DNA from 2 places in the Streptomyces sp. NPDC053427 genome. Region 2 is predicted to be linked to the other one. Evidence: predicted binding sites of a transcription regulator. Region 2 holds the regulator's gene; the other holds the start of a gene.

Region 1 (9,640 bases), on a different contig from region 2:
CGCACGCCGGGCGGCATCACCTCCGCCTCGGTGCGCAGCGCGGCACGCAGCGGCGCCTGGCCGCCGCCGACCAGCGTCCACAGCGGCTGGTACCAGTGCGTTTCCGAGGGCTCCAGCAGCGCGATGTCCCGTACACCGGCGCGGCGTAACCGGGCGGCGACGGTGATGCCCGCGGTGCCTCCGCCGACGATCACGATCTGGTGGTGGGGGGTGGCAGGGGGCGTCATGGGGTTCCTCCAGTAGGGGTGTGCTGTTGCGGACCGCGCCGCCACAGGCGGGGCGGGGCCGTCACAGGCGGGGTATGGCGGTGGCCGCCACGGCGACCGCGAGGACGGTGACGAGAGAGGCGAAAGCCCTGGTCAGGGCCGATGCGGGCAGGCGGGCGGCGAGACGGTTGCCAAGGTAGCTGCCCACCGCCGTACAGGCCGCGAAACCGGCCAGCAGGGGCCAGTCCAGGGCGCCGGTACCGGCCCTGGTGGCCAGCGCCGTGGCCGCGTTGATGAGAATGACGAGAAGCGACGTCCCGATGGCGACCGGCATCTCCAGGCCCAGTACGAGCGTGAGCGCCGGTACGACGACGAAGCCGCCGCCGACGCCGAAGAAGCCGGTGAGCAGGCCGACGGCGGAGGCGGTGAGGGCGATGTGGGCGGGGTGACGGCGGGCGCTCGCCGGCTGCCGGTCCTGCTGCTCCTGGCTCTCCCGCCGCTCTCGGTTCCCTCGCCGCTCCCGTAACAGCAGCGCCGCCGCCACCGCCAGCATCAGCCCCGCGAACGCCGCCATCAGCACCGTCGGATCCAGCGCCGCGCTCCACCGCGTGCCGAGAAAGCTGCCCGCCGTGCCCAGCGCGCCGAAGGCCGCCCCCGCCGCCCAGCGGATCCGCCCCGCGCGGGCATGGCAGACCAGGCCCGTCACCGCGCCGACCGCGACGACGATCAACGCGCCCGCAGTGGCCTCGTGCGGAGACTGGCCGAGCAGATAGACCAGCGCCGGAACGGCCAGGATCGAACCACCGCCGCCGAGCGCACCCAGCAGCACCCCGATCAGCAACCCGCACGGCAGCGCCGTAACGGCTAAGACGACGGACACGCTACGCGGACGGAAACGCGACCGAGGACGGAGCCGCGGCCCGCGGCGCCAGCGCGACGGCCCCGCTCGCGTCGGACCACTCCGCGACGAAAGCGAACCGGTCGCCGCGGACCACCGTCTCGCGCCACTCCACCGGCCGCTCCCCGGCCCGCCCCAGCCGCTCGATCGCGAACGCCGCCTCCCGGTCGGCCAGCCCCAGCAGCCACGCCTGCCGGATGTCCGGCAGGAACGGCTGGATCCGCTCGCGGCCACCGGTGACCTTCACCCCGCAGCGCCGCGACAGTTCGCCGTAGAGCGAGGTGTGCCCGAAGCCGGCCGACAGCAGCGGCTCGGCGATCTCGGCGGGCAGATACGCGGTGTCGTGGGCGAGCGGCTCGCCGTCCGCCAGCCGCAGCCGCTCCAGCACGATCAGCGGCGCGTCCGGGACCAGCCCCAGCTGCCCCGCGACCGTCCCGTCCACCGTCCGCTCCAGCCGCAGCACCTCGCTGCGCTGCTCCACGCCCTGGCCCTCCAGCTCGCGGAAGAGGCTGTAGAGCGAGCCGAGCGGCTGCTGTATGCGGCGGGTGTCCAGGCGGCTGGCGCGGCCGCGTTCGGCGATCACCAGGCCGTCGGCGCGCAGCGTGCGCAGCGCCTCGCGGACGGTGTGCCGGCTGACCTCGTACTCGCTGGTGAGCCGGTGCTCCGCCGGGAACTCCTGGGCGAACGCGCCGGCTTCCATCCGCCGCCGCAGGTCGGCGGAGAGCTGGGCCCACAGGGGGAGCGGCGAGCGCCGGTCCAGGGGGCGCGGGCCGGGATCGGGGGAGTCCGGCTGGCGGGTCGTCATGGATTCCTCCGCGGGCGGGCGTACGGGGATGTGTGCGGCGGGGGTGGACTTGTTGCCGCCCACCGCGCTGCTTAATGTACGTACATCCGTGCATCCGCACAACGGACCGTGCCCGAGCGGGCCTTGGGCACACCCCCCTGGAGGCCACCGTGCACTTCGCGCAGTACTACCTCGACTGCCTCTCCCAGGCGTCGTACCTCATCGGCGACCGGACCACCGGACGCGCCGTCCTCGTCGACCCCCGCCGCGACATCGACGACTACCTGCGCGACGCGGACGAGGTCGGCCTGCGCATCGAACTCGTCATTGAGACGCACATTCACGCAGACTTCCTCTCCGGCCATCTCGAACTGGCACGCGCGACCGGCGCCACCATCGCCTTCGGCGAGGCCGCCGCGACCGGGTTCCCCATCCGGCGGTTACGGGACGGCGAACGGATCTCGCTGGGGGCCTCCGACGACGAGGGCGTCACCCTCACCGTCCTCGCCACCCCCGGCCACACCCTTGAGTCCCTCTGCCTGGTCATCCATGAACACCCGGACGACGCCGTGCCGTTCGGCGTACTGACCGGCGACACCCTCTTCGTCGGCGACGTCGGCCGCCCCGACCTGCTCTCTGCCGCCGGGCACTCCCCGGAAGAAATGGCCGTACGGCTGCACCACTCCCTGCACACCAAACTCATGGTTCTCCCGGATGCGACCCGGGTCTTTCCCGCACACGGCGCCGGCTCGGCCTGCGGCCGCAACCTCTCCACCGAGACCAGCTCCACCATCGGCGACCAGCGGCGCCTCAACTACGCCCTGCAATCCATGCCGGCCAGCGAATTCGTCCGGCTGATCACCGCGAGCCAGCCCGCCACGCCCGGCTACTTCGCGCACGATGCCGCCCTCAACCGGGACGGACACCCCCTCCTGGACGCCGCCCCCCTGGCGGCCCTCACCCTGGAAGAGGCCCGCACCGCCCGCGACGAGCACGGCGCCGCCCTCCTGGACTGCCGCCCCCTCGCCGCCTACACGCACGCCCACCTCACCGGCTCCCTGCACGCCGGCCTCGACACCCGGTTCGCCGAGTACGCCGGCAGCGTGGTGGCACCCGGTACCCCCATCGTCCTGCTCGCCGACCCCGGTACGGAGGCCGAGGCCCGCCTCCGCCTCGCCCGTATCGGCTACGACCGCGTCCTGGGGTATGTCCCCGATCCGGCGGCCGCCCTGGCCCTCCGGCCCGCACTGACCACCCGCAGCCGCCGGATCGGCGCCGACCAACTCCCCACCGGCCGATCTGCCGCCGACCGGCACCAGTTGATCGACGTCCGAAATGCGGCCGAATTCGAGGCCGGTGCGCTTCCCGGAGCCCGCAACATCCCCCTGGCCAGCCTCCCCGACCAGACCGCTCACCTGGACCGCGACCGGCCGGTGGTCGTGTACTGCCGCAGCGGGAACCGGTCGGTGATCGCGGCGGCACTGCTGGAGGCGCGGGGCTTCGGGGACGTGCGGGATGTGGTGGGGGGCTATCAGGCGGTGGCGGGGGAGGGGGCGGCACAGGTGGGGTGAAAGGGCGGTCGTCGGGGTGGGCGGGGGCGTCCGGGTGGGGTGAGGGGCGCCGGTGCCGAGGGGCTCGGACGACGGGGTGCCTTTCGCCCGTACGGAAGACATGCGGGAAACGCCGGGGGCGAGAGGGGATTGGAGGCACCGGAAGCGGGGCAGAAAGGCCCGGGTGCCCGCAGGAAGGCGGCGACGGGTGCGCGAAGGCCGACGCGGGCGCGGCACGCGACCGCATGGCATCGAACATCCATACACCGGACGTTCAGCGATCGTTGATCGCTCATGTTCATGCTGAACTGCATGTTGCACCGTGTGACGACAGAGCATGCAGATGACGCCCGGGACGATCAAGAGCCGCAGGCGTCGCGGATCGCCCTCACCTGGACCGGGGAGCCGGGCCGGATGGAGGAGCTGACGCATGGCATGCTCCTCGACCAGGCCGACCGCGCCGCCGCGGCGCTCAAGCGGCTCGGGGTGCGGGCCGGTGACCGGGTGGCGGTGCATCTGCCGCTGGTGCCCGAATCGGTGATCGCCACCCTCGCCTGCGGGCGCCTGGACGCGATCCGTACCACGCTGCCCGTCTCGCTCACGGTGCCCGAACTGGTCGCGCGGACCCGGGAGTCGGACGCCCGGGTGCTGATCACCGCGGACGCGGCGTTCTGGGACGGTGCCATCCGGCCCGTGAAGGCCGTGCTCGACCATGCGCTGGCGCGGGGCGGGGCCGCGGACCGCGGGGAGGGCCGTACCGTCCTGGTGGTGAACCGGTGTGCGCGGCCGGTCTCCTGGACGCCGGGGCGCGACCGGTGGTGGCACGAGGCGCTCGACGACGCATGAGCCGCGGGCCGGCGCCCCGGCGTGACGGTGCCGTCCCGTGCGCGACCCGCTCCGGCGCACGCATCACCGCCCGCCTGCGCCGCCGACTCGAGCAACGTCACCCGGACTTCACGACCTCGCCGACACCGCCACCAACCCCAGGTGACGCATCGGCCTCCCGAACCTCCCCGCCCTCCCTGTCGCTCCCTTCGTTTCCCTCGCCGCCGTCCGGGCTCCTGTTGCGGCGCACCACGTTCAGGTACTCGGCCACCGCATCCCGGTTCCGGATCAGGCACTCGATGCGCTCCGTCATGCGGTTGCGCTCGAGCTGCAACGTGGCGAGCATCTCCGGTGTCGCATCGGCGAAATGAATGATCCGCGGCTTGTCCAGGCAAGGGAGGATCTGCTTGATGATCCTGGTGGGCAGTCCGGCATCGAGCAGCCCTCTGATCTGCATGACCCGGTCCACGAAGCGCTCGTCGTAGTCGCGATACCCGTTCGCGGACCGACCGGCGGCGATCAGGCCCTGTTCCTCGTAATACCGCAGCAGCCGACGGGACGTACCCGTCCGCTCCGAGAGCTCTCCGATACGCATGCGCGCGCCTCACCCCTCTTGGCAGCAACGAACCCTCACATCAATGTGATGGCTCAACGTTACACAGCGCGCCCCCGCAGCACAGCCGGCTCGGCCCCACCACGCCCGGTCCCCCGCGCGCCCCACCCCCGTACCCTGAAGAGGTGAGCACCACCCGCGAACCCGAACCCGACCCCGCACCGGCCCCGGTCGGTAAGACGCCTGCCGCTCGGCCCGCCGCGAGCGAGGAGCCCGAGGCGGCCCGGCCCGCCGTGCGGCCCGCTGCGCTGATCTTCGACGATCCGCTGGACCAGCAGTCCTCGGACGACACCGACCGCGGCTGGGGTGAGCGCCCCACGGGCTCCGGCAGTGCGGCCGACCTCGCCCGCTTCCTCGACGAAAAGCCGCCCCACCACCTCTGAGCGAGGCGATGGGGCGGCGGTGCCGGTCCCGGGTGCCCGCTCCTACTGCTGCGTCTTCTGCGCGATGACGGTGGCCGTCGCGGCGGACGCCGGGACCGAGCCGTTGCGCTGGGCGATGAGGGCGTCGCGGATCTCGATGAGCAGCTCGACCTCGGTCGGGTCGGCGGGGGCGTCGTCGACCGGCTTCTTCGCGTCCTGGCGGGCCTTCCACTTGTTCATCGGAAGGATCATGAGGAAGTAGACGACCGCGGCGGTGATCAGGAAGGTCAGCGCGGCGCTGAGCACCGAGCCCCACAGGATGTAGATGCCGTCGGTGAATGCGCCGGTCTTCCGGTCCGGGTGGCAGCTGGCGCTGAGGCAGCTCTTGTAGTTGTCGAGGTTCTGCGAGCCGAAGGCGCCGATGATCGGGTTGATCACGCCCTTGACCACGGCATTGACGATGTTGGTGAACGCCGCACCGACGACGACCGCGACCGCGAGCTCGATGACGTTTCCGCGCATCAGGAATTCCTTGAATCCCTGCAGGACGCCCTTGTTCTCGCTCACCTGACAGCCTCTTTCCACGCTCGGTACGGACGGTGCAGCAACAATCAGCACCGCAACTTACGGCAGGGCAGGGCGGCGGTGTCCAGTCGCGCAACACGAACCGGCGATCGACCGGAGCGTCAGTGCGGATCCGGCGGATTGGCCTTCCCCAGGCTCCCGAGAGAGGCAGGGGGCACCTCCACCCCGGAGAAGCTTTGCGTGCGAGCGGAACGGATGCCACTCGATCTTGGGGCACGACTACCGCCCTCCGGAGAGCGCCGCCGCCGGGCAGCCCGCCGCCGGAGCCGTTCGTACGGCACCATACGAAACGCCGGTGGCCAGTGCTGCGGCGGCCATCGCCAGTGCGGCCGAGAGCAGGCGCCGTCGTGTCACCCGCCGCCATCGGCATCGGCCGCCGACGGCCCGTACCGGCGCGAAGTGGGGCACTTCACACGTCGGGGGAGTCGGGAGCGGCGGGTCGGGGAGCGGGGGCAGGGGGAGCCTTGAATCGGCCGAGGGAAGGTCGAGGGAGGGACGGAGCATCGTGGTCACCGCCTGTTGCGTGAGTGCGGAATCCGGGCCGGTGATCACCGGCGATCACCACCGTGCCGGAATTTCTCGCAGCCCGCTTCGGGCTGTGGAGGAACCCGTGTCTGTGGACAACTCGGTCACCCTCAGGCGCCTCCTGCGCCTCCTGCGCCCCCGAGTTCCCCGATGCCCCTGACGATTCCCCCGCGGCGCCCCTACGGCAGCTCGATGCCCAGATCCCAGCCCTCGAGGGAGGTAGGACAGGGGCAGTCGCGGGCCGCGGCGTCGGGGAGGGCGGCCACCGCGTCGAAGAGGACCTCGCGCAGCCGGCCGACGTTCTGGCCGAAGACCTTGAGGACCTCTTCGTGGGAGACGCCGTCGCCGGTCTCGGTGCCCGCGTCCAGGTCGGTGACCAGGGTCAACGAGGTGTAGCAGAGGCCGAGTTCCCGGGCGAGTACGGCCTCGGGGTGGCCGGTCATGCCGACCACCGACCAGCCCTGCGCGGCGTGCCAGCGGGACTCGGCGCGGGTGGAGAAACGGGGGCCTTCGATGACGACGAGGGTGCCGCCGTCGACCGGTTCCCAGTTGCGGCCGCGGGCGGCCGTCACCGCGCTCCGGCGTCCGGTGGGGCAGTACGGGTCGGCGAACGAGACATGGACGATGTTCGGGATGTCGCCGCCCGGCAGCGGCTCGCCGTCGAAATAGGACTGGGAGCGGGACTTGGTGCGGTCGACGAGCTGGTCGGGGACGAGCAGCGTGCCGGGGCCGAATTCGGGGCGCAGGCCGCCGACGGCGCACGGGCCGAGAACCTGCCGTACGCCGACCGAACGCAGCGCCCACAGGTTGGCGCGGTAGTTGATGCGGTGCGGGGCGAGGTGGTGCCCCCGACCGTGCCGAGGGAGGAACGCGACCCGGCGGCCGGCCACTTCGCCCAGGAAGAGGGAGTCGCTGGGCGGCCCATAGGGGGTGTCTACTGTGATCTCGGTCACGTCGTCGAGGAAGGAGTAGAGCCCCGAGCCGCCGATAACGCCAATCTCCGCGTCAGACATGCCGGTCACACTATCGGGGCAGCCGGACCCGCCGCGGCGGGGGACCCCCGCCCCTTGAGGGCCCGGGGCAGGCCAAAAAAGCCGCGGACCCCGCCGTCGGCGACGGCGGGGTCCGGAGAAGTGCTGGTCAGGCGGCGGAGCTGCTGCTCGTGGACGACGAAGACGACGCCGTCGAGGACGAGGAGGACGCCGAGGACGACGAGGTCGTCGACTTGGAGTCCGAGCTGCCGGACGAGTCCGAGGAGGACGAGCCGCTCGTGCTGGAGGCGCTCTTCGCCGGGCTGCTGCTGGACGACGAGCCGCGGCTGTCGTTGCGGTAGAACCCGGAGCCCTTGAAGACGATGCCGACCGCGGAGAACACCTTCTTGAGGCGTCCGTCGCAGCTGGGGCACTCGGTCAGCGCGTCGTCGGTGAACTTCTGCACGGCCTCAAGGCCCTCGCCGCACGCGGTGCACTGGTACTGGTAGGTCGGCACTTGACTTCCTCCTGGCACTCTCACTCATTGAGTGCTAACGACGATCCATAGTGCAGTATTCCCGCCCGTCAGTCCACTGTGACCGGCGTACGGTGACCGACTCCACGTTCGGCCGGGCGGCCGCCCCGCGTCCGGTCAGGCGCTCGCCAGCTCCAGCTCCCGGTCCTCGGCGGCGGCGGTGGTCCGGTCGTCCGCGTCCTCCGCGACGCTGCCGGTGACCACGGTCGACGAACGCGGCAGCAGGTGCGCGCGCAGCGTCAGCAGCACCGCCAGCGCCAGCGCCGTACCGGCCAGCGGCACCAGGAACCCGGCACTCGGGCCGAAGCGGTCCGCCAGCTGGCCGGCCGAGGAGGCCGCGGCCGCCTGGCCCAGCGCCACCGCGCCGGTCAGCCATGTGAAGGCCTCCGTGCGGGCGGCGGCCGGCACCAGCGTCTCGACCAGGGTGTACCCGGAGATCAGGGCCGGGGCGATGCACAGGCCGATGATCAGGCCGACGGCGGCCAGCAGCGGCACCGCGGTCACCGCCCACAGCGGGGTGGTGGCCAGCGCCAGCAGCCCGTAGGCCACCAGGAGGCGGCGCCGCGGGCCGACCTTCCAGCTGATGGCGCCGCAGGCGATGCCCGCCATCATGTTGCCGGCCGCGAAGATCCCGTAGAGGACGCCGTTGATGCCAGGGTGTCCGATGTGCTCGGTGAAGGCGGTCAGCGAGACCTGCATGCCGCCGAAGACGGTGCCGATGCCGAGGAACGCCACGATCAGTACGCGTACGCCGGGCACCGAGAGCGCCGAGACGCGCGGCCGGTCGTTGTCCTGCGCCCGGTGGACGGGCGGCTGGGTGCGCCGCTGGGAGGCGAACAGCAGCCCGCCGGCCAGGGTGAGGGCGGCCTCGGTGATCAGGCCGGCGGCCGGGTGGATGCCGGTGCACAGCGCGGTGGCCAGCACCGGGCCGACGACGAAGGTGAACTCGTCGGTCACCGACTCGAACGCGGCGGCCGTCGGCATCAGTGGGCTGCCGCCCAGCGTCGCCGCCCAGCGGGCCCGGACCATCGGGCCGACCTGCGGTGTCGAGGCGCCGGTGGGGACGGCCACCGCGAGCAGCGCCCACAGGGGGGCGTGCGCGAGGGCGAGGACGATCAGGGCCACGACGCCGGCGACATGCACCGCGACGCCGGGGAGCAGCACCGCGCGCTGGCCGAAGCGGTCGGCGAGCTTGCCGCTCTGCGGGGCGAACAGCGCCATCGAGACGCCGGTGGCGGCGGTCACCGCGCCCGCGGTGCCGAAGGAGCCGGTGGTGGACTGGACGAGCAGGGTGATGCCGATCGTCAGCATCGCGAACGGCTGCCGGGCCAGAAAGCCGGGCAGCAGGAATGTCCATGCACCGGGGGTGCGCAGCAGTTGTCCGTATCCGGGACGGGAGTCCTTGACCGCGGGTGCCACGGCCGGGCCTTTCTGCTGCCTGGTAGCGCGCAGCCGCGAGGTCGTCACGGTACGCGCCGAGAGCTGTCCTCTCGCGCAGGACCGAGTGATACCGCGTGGTCCGCACCGGGGAAGTGGCTGCGCTTGTGGCAGAGGACCGCGGCCGCCGAGCGGTCGCGCCAGCTCTGCGTCAGGCAGAGTTGGTTCGTTTATTGCCTCTTCATACTACAGGTCGAGGCGCGTGAAGCCCTGGGATTAACCAGGGCTTCACGCGGAATTCCTTGGTATCCGTGGAGAGATACCGCACATACCGGCCGGTCGGAGTCAAGGTGGACGCCGGTCGACTCGATCCGTGCCGACGTTCCGCCCCACGCCGTGCCGACGTCCT
Region 2 (9,640 bases):
CATCATGCAGGGCTACCACGGCCTGCCGGACAAGACCGCCGAGGTCCTGGAGGAGGACGGCTGGTTCCACACCGGCGACATCGGCGAGCTGTCCGCGGACGGCTATCTGCGGATCACCGACCGCAAGAAGGACCTGATCAAGACCTCCGGCGGCAAGTACATCGCGCCGGCCGAGGTGGAGGGCCAGTTCAAGGCGGTCTGCCCGTTCGTCTCCAATGTGCTGGTGCACGGCGCCAACCGGAACTTCTGCACCGCGCTGATCGCCCTCGACGAGCCCACGATCATGGGCTGGGCCAAGGAGCACGGCCTGGGCGGCAGGACGTACGCCGACGTCGTCGCCACCGACCAGGTGCGCGCGCTGATCGACGGCTATGTCGAGCGGGTCAACGAGGGCCTGCAGCGCTGGCAGCAGATCCGTAAGTTCCGGCTGCTGCCGCGCGACCTGGACATCGAGCACGGCGAGGTCACCCCCAGCCTCAAGGTCAAGCGGCCGGTGGTGGAGCGGGCGTTCAAGGACCTGCTCGACGAGATGTACGCCGGGGCGCGGGAGGCGTAGCGGCACGGCCGGGCAGGGTGGTCCGGGGTGGCGCGTACGCCGTCCCGGACCGCCCCGTCCCTCGTACGGACGTCCTTCCTCCGGTTGTCCACACAGGTCCACCAACGGACATCCCGCACATGTCGGCCAACTCCCCTGGCGTGTCAGCCGAATCGCCCCCCTTGAGCACCAACTTCGGTGACTCCGCGCTTATGGCTGCCCTCGGTCTGTCACTCTGTCGGTGGCGCATCCGGCGCTGACGCGCAGCTGCTCGGGAGTTGGTCTATGAGGACGACAACTTCACCACCACCGGACTCACTACCGGACTCGCCACGGGACGGCTCCACGGCCGCGCCTGCGGCATCCGGCAGCCACCCCGGTGGCGGGTACTCCCGCGCCGCCTGCCTGCCCGGTGACCCGCGGGCCGCGGCCGCCGCCCGGCAGTTCGTCCGGACGGTGTTCGCCGACTGGACCGCCCAGGCGCTGCCCGGCTCGCCGGACCTCACCGAGCGCCTCGCGGACGAAGCGGTACTGCTCGTCAGCGAGCTGGTCACCAACGCCGTGGTGCACGCGGGCACCGCCGTCGAACTCCGCTGCCGCCTGGAACCGGCAACCGGGCCCGATCCCTACGAGCACCCGGAGTCCGACCCCGGAGGCCCGGACGGCACCGGCGTGGTCATCGAGGTCTCCGACCACCACCCGGCCCGGCCGGTGCGCGCCCGCGAGGAGGGCCCGACGTCCGAAAGCGGCGGCCACGGACTGCAATTGATCAGCGCGGTCGCCGAGTCCTGGGGCATCACCTACCGCCGCGCCATGAAGACCGTGTGGTTCCGGCTGCCCGCGACTCCGGACGGCGTCGCCCGGCCCGAGCCGGAGGGCGCCGTCGACAACCAGCTCCTGCAGCGCGGACTGCGTGCCGCCGAACTCCTCGCGCCCACCCCGCGCCGAGCCGTCCGCCAGGTGTCCGAGGGCGACTGGGTGCACCAGGGCGCCCTCTCCTTCCTCGCCGAGGCCTCCGACCTGCTCTCCGGCCAGCTCGACGCCGACCAGGTCGCCTCGCTCGCCGCCCAGCTGACGGTGCCGCGGCTCGCCGACTGGTGCGCGGTGTGGCTGCACGACGGCGACGGCGGCGCGCCCGGCCGCGGCATCGAGGGGGACGGCGAGGCGCAGCGGCTCGCGCGCGTCTGGCACTCCAGCGAGAGCCTGATCGATGCCCTGCGCACCGTCCTGGAAAAGGACCCGCCGCCGATGGCGGGCGGCGAGACGGGCCTGAGCAGCACCCCCGCCGCGGTCCGCTGGCCCTGGCCGCCGGAGCCGGGCGGCTACGGCCCCGGCGGCGCGGCCCTGGCCTGCCCCCTGGTGGCGGGCGGCCGCCGGCTGGGCACCCTGCTGCTCGGCCGGTCCGGCCTGCTCCGGTTCCCCGACGAGGTGATCGGCCTGGTGGAGGACCTGTGCCGCCGGGTCGCCCGCGCCATGGCCACCGCCCGCGCCTACAGCCGCCAGGAGCGCATCAGCCAGGTCCTGCAGCGCCGGCTGCTGCCCCGGGGGCGGGCGCAGGTGCCCGGGGTGGAGTCGGCGGTGGTCTACGAGCCCCGCGAGGGCGCCTGGGCGGGCGGCGACTTCTGGGACCTCTTCGACGCCGGTGACGGCCGCTGGTGCTTCGCCCTCGGCGATGTGTGCGGCAGCGGCCCGGAGGCCGCCGCGGTGACGGGCCTGGCCCGCCCGGTGCTGCGGCTGCTGGCCCGCGACGGCTTCGGCGTCGCCGAGGTCCTCGACCGCCTCAACAAGACGATGGCGAGGGAGGCCGCCGATTCCGTCGCCGCGGTCGCCGCGGCCGTGGCGGCCGCCGGAGCGGGCGCCGAGGCCCCCGTCGAGATCCGCGACGAGGGCGAACAGGCCCGCTTCCTGTCCCTCCTCTACGGCGAGATCGTGCCGTACCACGGCTCCGGCGGCGCCCGCTGCACCCTCGCCAGCGCCGGCCACCCGCTCCCGCTGGTGCTGGGCGCCGACGGCGCGGTCCGGGTGGTCGCGGCGCCCCAGATGCTGCTGGGGGTGGTCGAGGATGCGGCGTACGTCAGCGAGTCCTTCGACCTCTGCCCCGGGGAGACGCTGCTGTGCGTGACCGACGGCGTGACCGAGCGCCGCTCGGACGGCCGCCTCTTCGACGACGAGGACGGCCTGACCACGGCCCTCGCCGCCTGCACGGGCCTCGGTGCCACCGCCGTCGCCGAACACATCCGCAGCACGGTCCACGCCTTCGCGCCGACGCCGCCGGACGACGACCTGGCGCTGCTGGTGCTCCAGGCCGCGGGGCCGGGGACGGCGGCGGAGCGGACGGGCGGCGCGGGCCTGCCCTGACCGCCCCCGCCATGACGGACACCGGACCACCCCCGTCATGACGGACAATGGACCCCATGCCTTCCGCACTGCCTGATGGTGAGCCGATGCCCGAGGACGGGGCACTGCCCCGCCATGCGCTGACCGGGGCGGCCGGGCGGCCCCTCGGCTTCTATCTGCATGTGCCCTACTGCGCGACCCGCTGCGGCTACTGCGACTTCAACACCTACACCGCGAGCGAGCTGCGCGGCTCCGGCGGCGCCCTGGCCTCCCGCGACAACTACGCCGACCATGTCGTCGAGGAGATCCGGCTGGCCCGCAAGGTGCTCGGCGACGACCCCCGCCCCGTCGAGACGGTCTTCGTGGGCGGCGGCACCCCGACCCTGCTGCCCGCCGCCGACCTCGGCCGCATGCTGGCGGCCATCCGCGACGAATTCGGCCTCGCACCGGGCGCCGAGATCACCACCGAGGCCAACCCGGAGTCCGTCGACCCCCGCTACCTCGCCGAGCTCCGCGAGGGCGGCTACAACCGCGTCTCCTTCGGCATGCAGAGCGCCCGGCAGCACGTCCTGAAGATCCTCGACCGTACGCACACCCCCGGCCGCCCCGAGGCGTGCGTCGCCGAGGCCCGCGCCGCCGGTTTCGACCACGTCAACCTCGATCTGATCTACGGCACCCCCGGCGAGACCGACGACGACTGGCGGGCCTCCCTGGACGCCGCCCTCGGCGCCGGCCCCGACCACATCTCCGCCTACGCCCTGATCGTCGAGGAGGGCACCCAGCTCGCCCGCCGGATCCGCCGCGGCGAGGTCCCGATGACCGACGACGACGTCCACGCCGACCGCTATCTGATCGCCGAGGAGCGCCTCGCCGCCGCCGGTTTCACCTGGTACGAGGTCTCCAACTGGGCCACCACCGAAGCCGCCCGCTGCCGCCACAACGAGCTGTACTGGACCGGCGCCGACTGGTGGGGCGCCGGCCCCGGCGCCCACAGCCACGTCGGCGGCGTCCGCTGGTGGAACGTCAAGCACCCCGGCGCCTACGCCCAGGCCCTGGCCGAGGGCCGCTCCCCGGGCGCGGGCCGCGAGATCCTGCCCGACGAGGACCGGCGGGTGGAGCGCATCCTGCTGGAGCTGCGACTGGTGGAGGGGTGTCCGCTCGACATCCTCGCGCCGGAGGGGGCGCGGGCGGCCGCCCGCGCGTTGGCCGACGGGCTGCTGGAGGCGGGGCCGTACGAGGCCGGGCGGGCGGTGCTGACACTCCGCGGGCGGTTGTTGGCTGACGCTGTGGTGCGGGATCTGGTGGACTGATACCCGTGTGACTGACGCGATGCGACGGTCCTGCGGGCCAGGTGCCCGTCTACCTGATCATCGATCCCGTCATGGGCCGGTGCATCCTCCTCGCCGAGCCCCCGGCGTCAGACCGCATCGCCTGCCGTAACGAAGTCGATCAACTCCTCCACCCGCCCGAGGAGTTGCGGCTCCAGGTCCTTGTACGACCGCACGCAGCCCAGGATCCGCTGCCACGCCGCCCCGGTGTTCTCCGGCCAGCCCAGCGCCCGGCACACGCCCGTCTTCCAGTCCTGACCGCGCGGCACCCTCGGCCACGCAGGGATCCCCACCGAGGAGGGCTTCACGGCCTCCCACACGTCGATGTACGGGTGGCCGACCACCAGCGCATGCGCTCCGGTCACCTCGGCCGCGATCCGCGACTCCTTCGAGCCGGGCACGAGATGGTCCACCAGGACGCCCAGCCGGGCATCCGGCCCCGGCGCGAAGCCCCGCACGATCGCCGGAAGGTCGTCGATCCCCTCCAGGTACTCCACGACCACGCCCTCGATGCGCAGATCGTCGCCCCACACCCGCTCGACCAGCTCCGCGTCGTGCCGCCCCTCCACATAAATGCGCCCGGCGCGCGCGACCCGGGCGCGGGCGCCGGGCACCGCGAGTGAGCCGGACGCCGTACGGGCGGGGCCGCTCGGCGCCGGCCGGCCCGACGGGCGTACGAGGGTGACGACGCGCCCCTCCAGCAGGAAGCCGCGCGGCACCATCGGGAAGACCCGGTGCTTGCCGAAGCGGTCCTCCAGCGTCACCGTCGGGCCCTCGGCCGTCTTCTCGCAGCGGATCACGGCGCCGCAGAAGCCCGTGGTGACCTCCTCGACGACCAGGTCGGGATCGGCGGCCACCTCGGGGGCGGGCCGCTGCTTCTTCCAGGGCGGGGTGAGGTCGGGGCCGTACTGCTTGCTGCGCATGGGGTCCAGTTCTCTCGGGGCGTCGGGTGCGGGCGGGCGCGGTCAGGAAGACGGCGGCACGCCGAAGCGGATGGCGAGGGCGTCCCGCTGGGCGCGCACGAAGGCCGCGTCCACCACGGCCCCGTGCCCCGGTACGTACACCGCCTCCTCGCCGCCCAGGGCCAGCAGCCGGTCCAGCGCGGCCGGCCACTGCTGGGGCAGCGAGTCCAGGCCGGCGTTCGGTTCGCCGGACTCCTCGACCAGGTCACCGCAGAAGACGATCTCCCGGGCGCCGCCCCGGCCCGGCACCAGAACCGCCAGATCGTGGGCGGTGTGACCGGGGCCGACATTGGCGAGCAGCACCTGCCGGTCGCCGAGGTCGACGGTCAGTTCGCCGTGGACGTGGTGGTGCGGGCGGACGAGGAGGTCGGCGGCCTCCGCGGCGGCTTCCGGGGCGAGGCCGTGCCGTACCGCGTCCCGCCGCAGCTCGTCCCGGTCGCGCCCGAGCAGATCGCCCACCCCGGCCGCGCCGAACACCTCGACGCCCGCGAAGGCGGCGGTGCCCAGAACATGATCGAAATGCGGGTGGGTGAGAGCGACATGCGTCACTTCCCGGCCCAGCACGCCGCGGATGGCGCGGCGCAGATCGGCGCCGTCGCGGATGGACGCGCCGGTATCGACGATCATCACCCCGGCCGATCCGGCGATCACGCCGATCGTCTCGTCCCAGCCCGGCATCCGGCGCCGCGCGACGCCTTCACCGAGCTGTTCCCACCCGGCCTCTTCCCAAGCAGTGTGCATACCGAGACGCTAGCTCCCTCGCGATAGCGTTGCCCGACAGACCGGCCACAACGGCCGATCACGGTCATCGTGCGGCGCTTCGCCGGCCGATCGTTGCGGCGGCTCTTGCCGCAGCTGTGCTACCCGGCCGTACACTGGCTTCCGGGTCTGGCACTCGGCCCGTGTGAGTGCCAGGAGTGACGAGACGGCAACCCGGCTGGACTGGAGGTGCGCAGAATGCTCAGTGAACGCAGGCTCGAAGTGCTGCGCGCCATCGTCCAGGACTATGTCGGGACGGAGGAGCCGGTCGGCTCCAAGGCACTCACCGAGCGCCACCAGCTGGGCGTCTCCCCGGCCACGGTCCGCAACGACATGGCGGCGCTGGAGGACGAGGGTTTCATCGCCCAGCCGCACACCAGCGCCGGGCGGATCCCCACCGACAAGGGCTATCGCCTCTTCGTCGACAAGCTGGCGGGCGTCAAGCCGCTGTCCTCCCCGGAGCGGCGGGCCATCCAGAACTTCCTCGACGGCGCCGTCGACCTCGACGATGTCGTCGGCCGTACGGTCCGGCTGCTGGCGCAGCTGACCCGTCAGGTGGCGGTCGTGCAGTACCCGTCCCTGACCCGGTCCACGGTCCGCCATGTCGAGCTGCTGGCGCTGGCCCCGGCCCGGCTGATGCTCGTACTGATCACGGACACCGGACGGGTCGAGCAGCGGCTGATCGACTGCCCGGCGCCGTTCGGCGAGACGTCGCTCGCGGATCTGCGGGCGCGGCTCAACAGCCGTGTGGTGGGGCGCCGGTTCGCGGATGTGCCGCAGTTGGTGCAGGATCTCCCGGAGTCCTTCGAGCAGGACGACCGCGGCACGGTCTCGACAGTGCTGTCGGTGCTGCTGGAAACTCTGGTGGAGGAGACCGAAGAGCGGCTGATGATCGGCGGCACCGCCAATCTCACGCGCTTCGGACACGACTTCCCCCTGACCATCCGCCCGGTGCTGGAGGCCCTTGAGGAGCATGTGGTGCTGCTCAAGCTGCTGGGGGAGGCCAAGGACTCGGGCATGACCGTACGTATCGGGCATGAGAATGCCCACGAAGGCCTGACGTCCACATCGGTCGTCGCGGTCGGTTACGGTTCGGGCGACGAGGCAGTCGCCAAACTCGGCGTGGTCGGACCGACCCGCATGGACTACCCCGGAACGATGGGAGCGGTACGCGCAGTGGCACGTTACGTCGGACAAATCCTCGCGGAGTCGTAAAAGTGGCCACGGATTACTACTCGGTACTCGGTGTCAGTCGCGATGCCTCGCAGGACCAGATCAAGAAGGCCTTCCGTCGGCTGGCGCGCGAACTGCACCCGGACGTGAACCCGGATCCCAAGACCCAGGAGCGGTTCAAGGAGATCAACGCCGCTTACGAGGTGTTGTCGGACCCGCAGAAGAAGCAGGTCTACGACCTCGGCGGCGACCCGCTCTCGCAGGCGGGCGGCGGTGGCGCGGGCGGCTTCGGCGCCGGCTTCGGCAACTTCTCCGACATCATGGATGCCTTCTTCGGCACGGCCTCGCAGCGCGGCCCGCGCTCGCGCACCCGCCGCGGCCAGGACGCCATGATCCGGCTCGACGTCGAGCTGAACGAAGCGGCCTTCGGTACGACCAAGGACCTCCAGGTCGACACCGCCATCGTCTGCACGACGTGCAGCGGCGAGGGCGCGGCGCCCGGCACCTCCGCGCAGACCTGTGACATGTGCCGCGGCCGCGGTGAGGTCTCGCAGGTCACCCGGTCCTTCCTCGGCCAGGTCATGACGTCGCGGCCCTGCCCGCAGTGCCAGGGCTTCGGTACGGTCGTGCCGACGCCGTGCCCCGAGTGCGCCGGCGACGGCCGGATCCGCTCCCGCCGCACGCTCACCGTCAAGATCCCCGCCGGTGTCGACAACGGCACCCGCATCCAGCTCGCGGGCGAGGGCGAGGTCGGCCCCGGCGGCGGCCCGGCCGGCGACCTCTACGTCGAGATCCATGAGCTGCCGCACCCGGTCTTCCAGCGGCGTGGCGACGATCTGCACTGCACGGTCACCATCCCCATGACGGCGGCGGCGCTGGGCACGAAATGCCCGCTGGAGACGCTGGACGGGGTGGAGGAGATCGACGTCCGGCCCGGCACCCAGTCCGGCCAGTCGATCCCGCTGCACCAGCGCGGTGTGACGCATCTGCGCGGCGGCGGCCGCGGCGATCTGATCGTCCATGTCGAGGTGCAGACGCCCACCAAGCTCGACCCCGAGCAGGAGGAGCTGATGCGACGGCTCGCCAAGCTCCGGGGTGAGGAACGCCCGACGGGCCAGTTCCAGCCGGGGCAGCAAGGGCTGTTCTCTCGGCTGAAGGATGCGTTCAACGGGCGGTAGGTGAGTCGGCCGGGGGTTCCGGGGGTTGTCCCCGGGGTGCGCTGTCAGCCGGGGCAGCAAGGGCTGTTCTCCCGGTTGAAGGATGCGTTCAACGGGCGGTAGACGGGGCCCGGCCCCGGTTCGGGGTGAAGCGGTGGGCGTGACACGATGTGGTCATGCCCACCCCGCTCAGCGATCTCTGCCGCTACCCGATCGTGCAGGCCCCGATGGCGGGCGGCGCCGCCCGCCCGGAGCTGGCCGCCGCCGTCAGTGAAGCCGGTGGTCTCGGCTTCCTCGCCGCCGGTTACAAAACCGCCGACGGCATGTATCAGGAGATCAAACAGCTGCGCGGGCTGACCGGCCGGCCCTTCGGCGTGAACCTGTTCATGCCGCAGCCCAGCCTCGCCGACGTCACCCCGGTCGAGGTCTACCGCGAGCAGCTCGCGGGCGAAGCCGCCTGGTACGAGAGCCCGATCGCCGAACTCGACCCGTACGGCGGCTCCGACGACGGCTACGAGGCCAAGCTGGCGATCCTGCGCGAGGACCCGGTGCCGGTGGTCTCGTTCGCCTTCGGCTGCCCCTCCCGCGCGGTGCTCGACGCCTTCGCCAAGGTCGGTACGTTCACCGTCGTGACGGTCACCACCGCGGCCGAGGCGCAGGCCGCGCAGTGGTCGGGCGCGGACGCGGTCTGTGTCCAGGGAATCGAGGCGGGCGGCCACCAGAGCACCCATCGCGACGACCCGCAGTCCGACGGCACCGGGGCGGGCGTCGGACTGCTCTGCCTCATCGCCCAGGTCCACGAGGCGGTGCAGATCCCGATCATCGCCGCGGGCGGCCTGATGCGCGGCTCGGCGATCGCCGCCGCGCTGGCCGCGGGCGCCTCGATGGCGCAGCTCGGCACGGCGTTCCTGGCGACGCCCGAGTCCGGCGCCAACCCTCTGCACAAGCAGGCGTTGACCAACCCGCTGTTCACCCGCACCGAGCTGACCCGGGCGTTCTCCGGGCGCCCGGCCCGCGGCCTGGCGAACCGTTTCCTTCGCGAGCACGGCCCGTACGCGCCGGCCGCCTACCCCGCCGTTCACCACCTGACCTCCGGGCTGCGCAAGGCCGCGGCCAAGGCCGGCGATGCGCAGGGCATGGCGCTGTGGGCCGGGCAGGGCCACCGGATGGCGCGCGAGCTGCCGGCCGGGCAGCTGGTCGAGGTGCTGGTGGCCGAACTGGAGGTGGCGCGCGCCGCGTTGAACCCGGGCAGCGGTTCCGGCGCCGAGGCCGGTGCCGCGTCATGACCGCCCCCGTCTTCCTCGTCGATTCGCTCGCGGACGTACGGGCCTGCGGGTCGCTGACCCTGGACGGGCCGGAGGGCCGGCACGCGGTGTCGGTGCGACGGCT

What was found. The regulator HrcA, encoded in region 2, represses chaperone genes, less so after heat shock. The targets are predictions, from matches to a motif close to TTNGCACTCNGNNNNNCNGAGTGCNAA.
Region 1: ACIGWZ_RS20650 (FmdB family zinc ribbon protein) is a predicted target of HrcA. The motif match lies at 7,848-7,874, and genes of this name have one in related genera.

What each region holds. Positions count from the first base shown of each region.
Region 1 is NZ_JBITYA010000007.1:101,677-111,316, reverse strand. It holds gene ACIGWZ_RS20695 (FAD-dependent oxidoreductase) at 1-227, opposite strand, end outside; gene ACIGWZ_RS20690 (sulfite exporter TauE/SafE family protein) at 289-1,086, opposite strand; gene ACIGWZ_RS20685 (GntR family transcriptional regulator) at 1,088-1,909, opposite strand; gene ACIGWZ_RS20680 (rhodanese-like domain-containing protein) at 2,059-3,459, shown strand; gene ACIGWZ_RS20675 (AMP-binding protein) at 3,763-4,284, shown strand; gene ACIGWZ_RS20670 (MerR family transcriptional regulator) at 4,382-4,858, opposite strand; gene ACIGWZ_RS20665 (hypothetical protein) at 5,002-5,259, shown strand; gene mscL (large conductance mechanosensitive channel protein MscL) at 5,302-5,805, opposite strand; gene ACIGWZ_RS20655 (S-methyl-5'-thioadenosine phosphorylase) at 6,528-7,361, opposite strand; gene ACIGWZ_RS20650 (FmdB family zinc ribbon protein) at 7,489-7,836, opposite strand; gene ACIGWZ_RS20645 (MFS transporter) at 7,972-9,273, opposite strand.
Region 2 is NZ_JBITYA010000002.1:314,831-324,470, reverse strand. It holds gene ACIGWZ_RS06195 (AMP-dependent synthetase/ligase) at 1-556, shown strand, start outside; gene ACIGWZ_RS06190 (SpoIIE family protein phosphatase) at 821-2,893, shown strand; gene hemW (radical SAM family heme chaperone HemW) at 2,950-4,182, shown strand; gene ACIGWZ_RS06180 (DUF3097 domain-containing protein) at 4,290-5,123, opposite strand; gene ACIGWZ_RS06175 (MBL fold metallo-hydrolase) at 5,166-5,903, opposite strand; gene hrcA (heat-inducible transcriptional repressor HrcA) at 6,120-7,136, shown strand; gene dnaJ (molecular chaperone DnaJ) at 7,139-8,272, shown strand; gene ACIGWZ_RS06160 (nitronate monooxygenase) at 8,428-9,537, shown strand; gene ACIGWZ_RS06155 (16S rRNA (uracil(1498)-N(3))-methyltransferase) at 9,534-9,640, shown strand, end outside.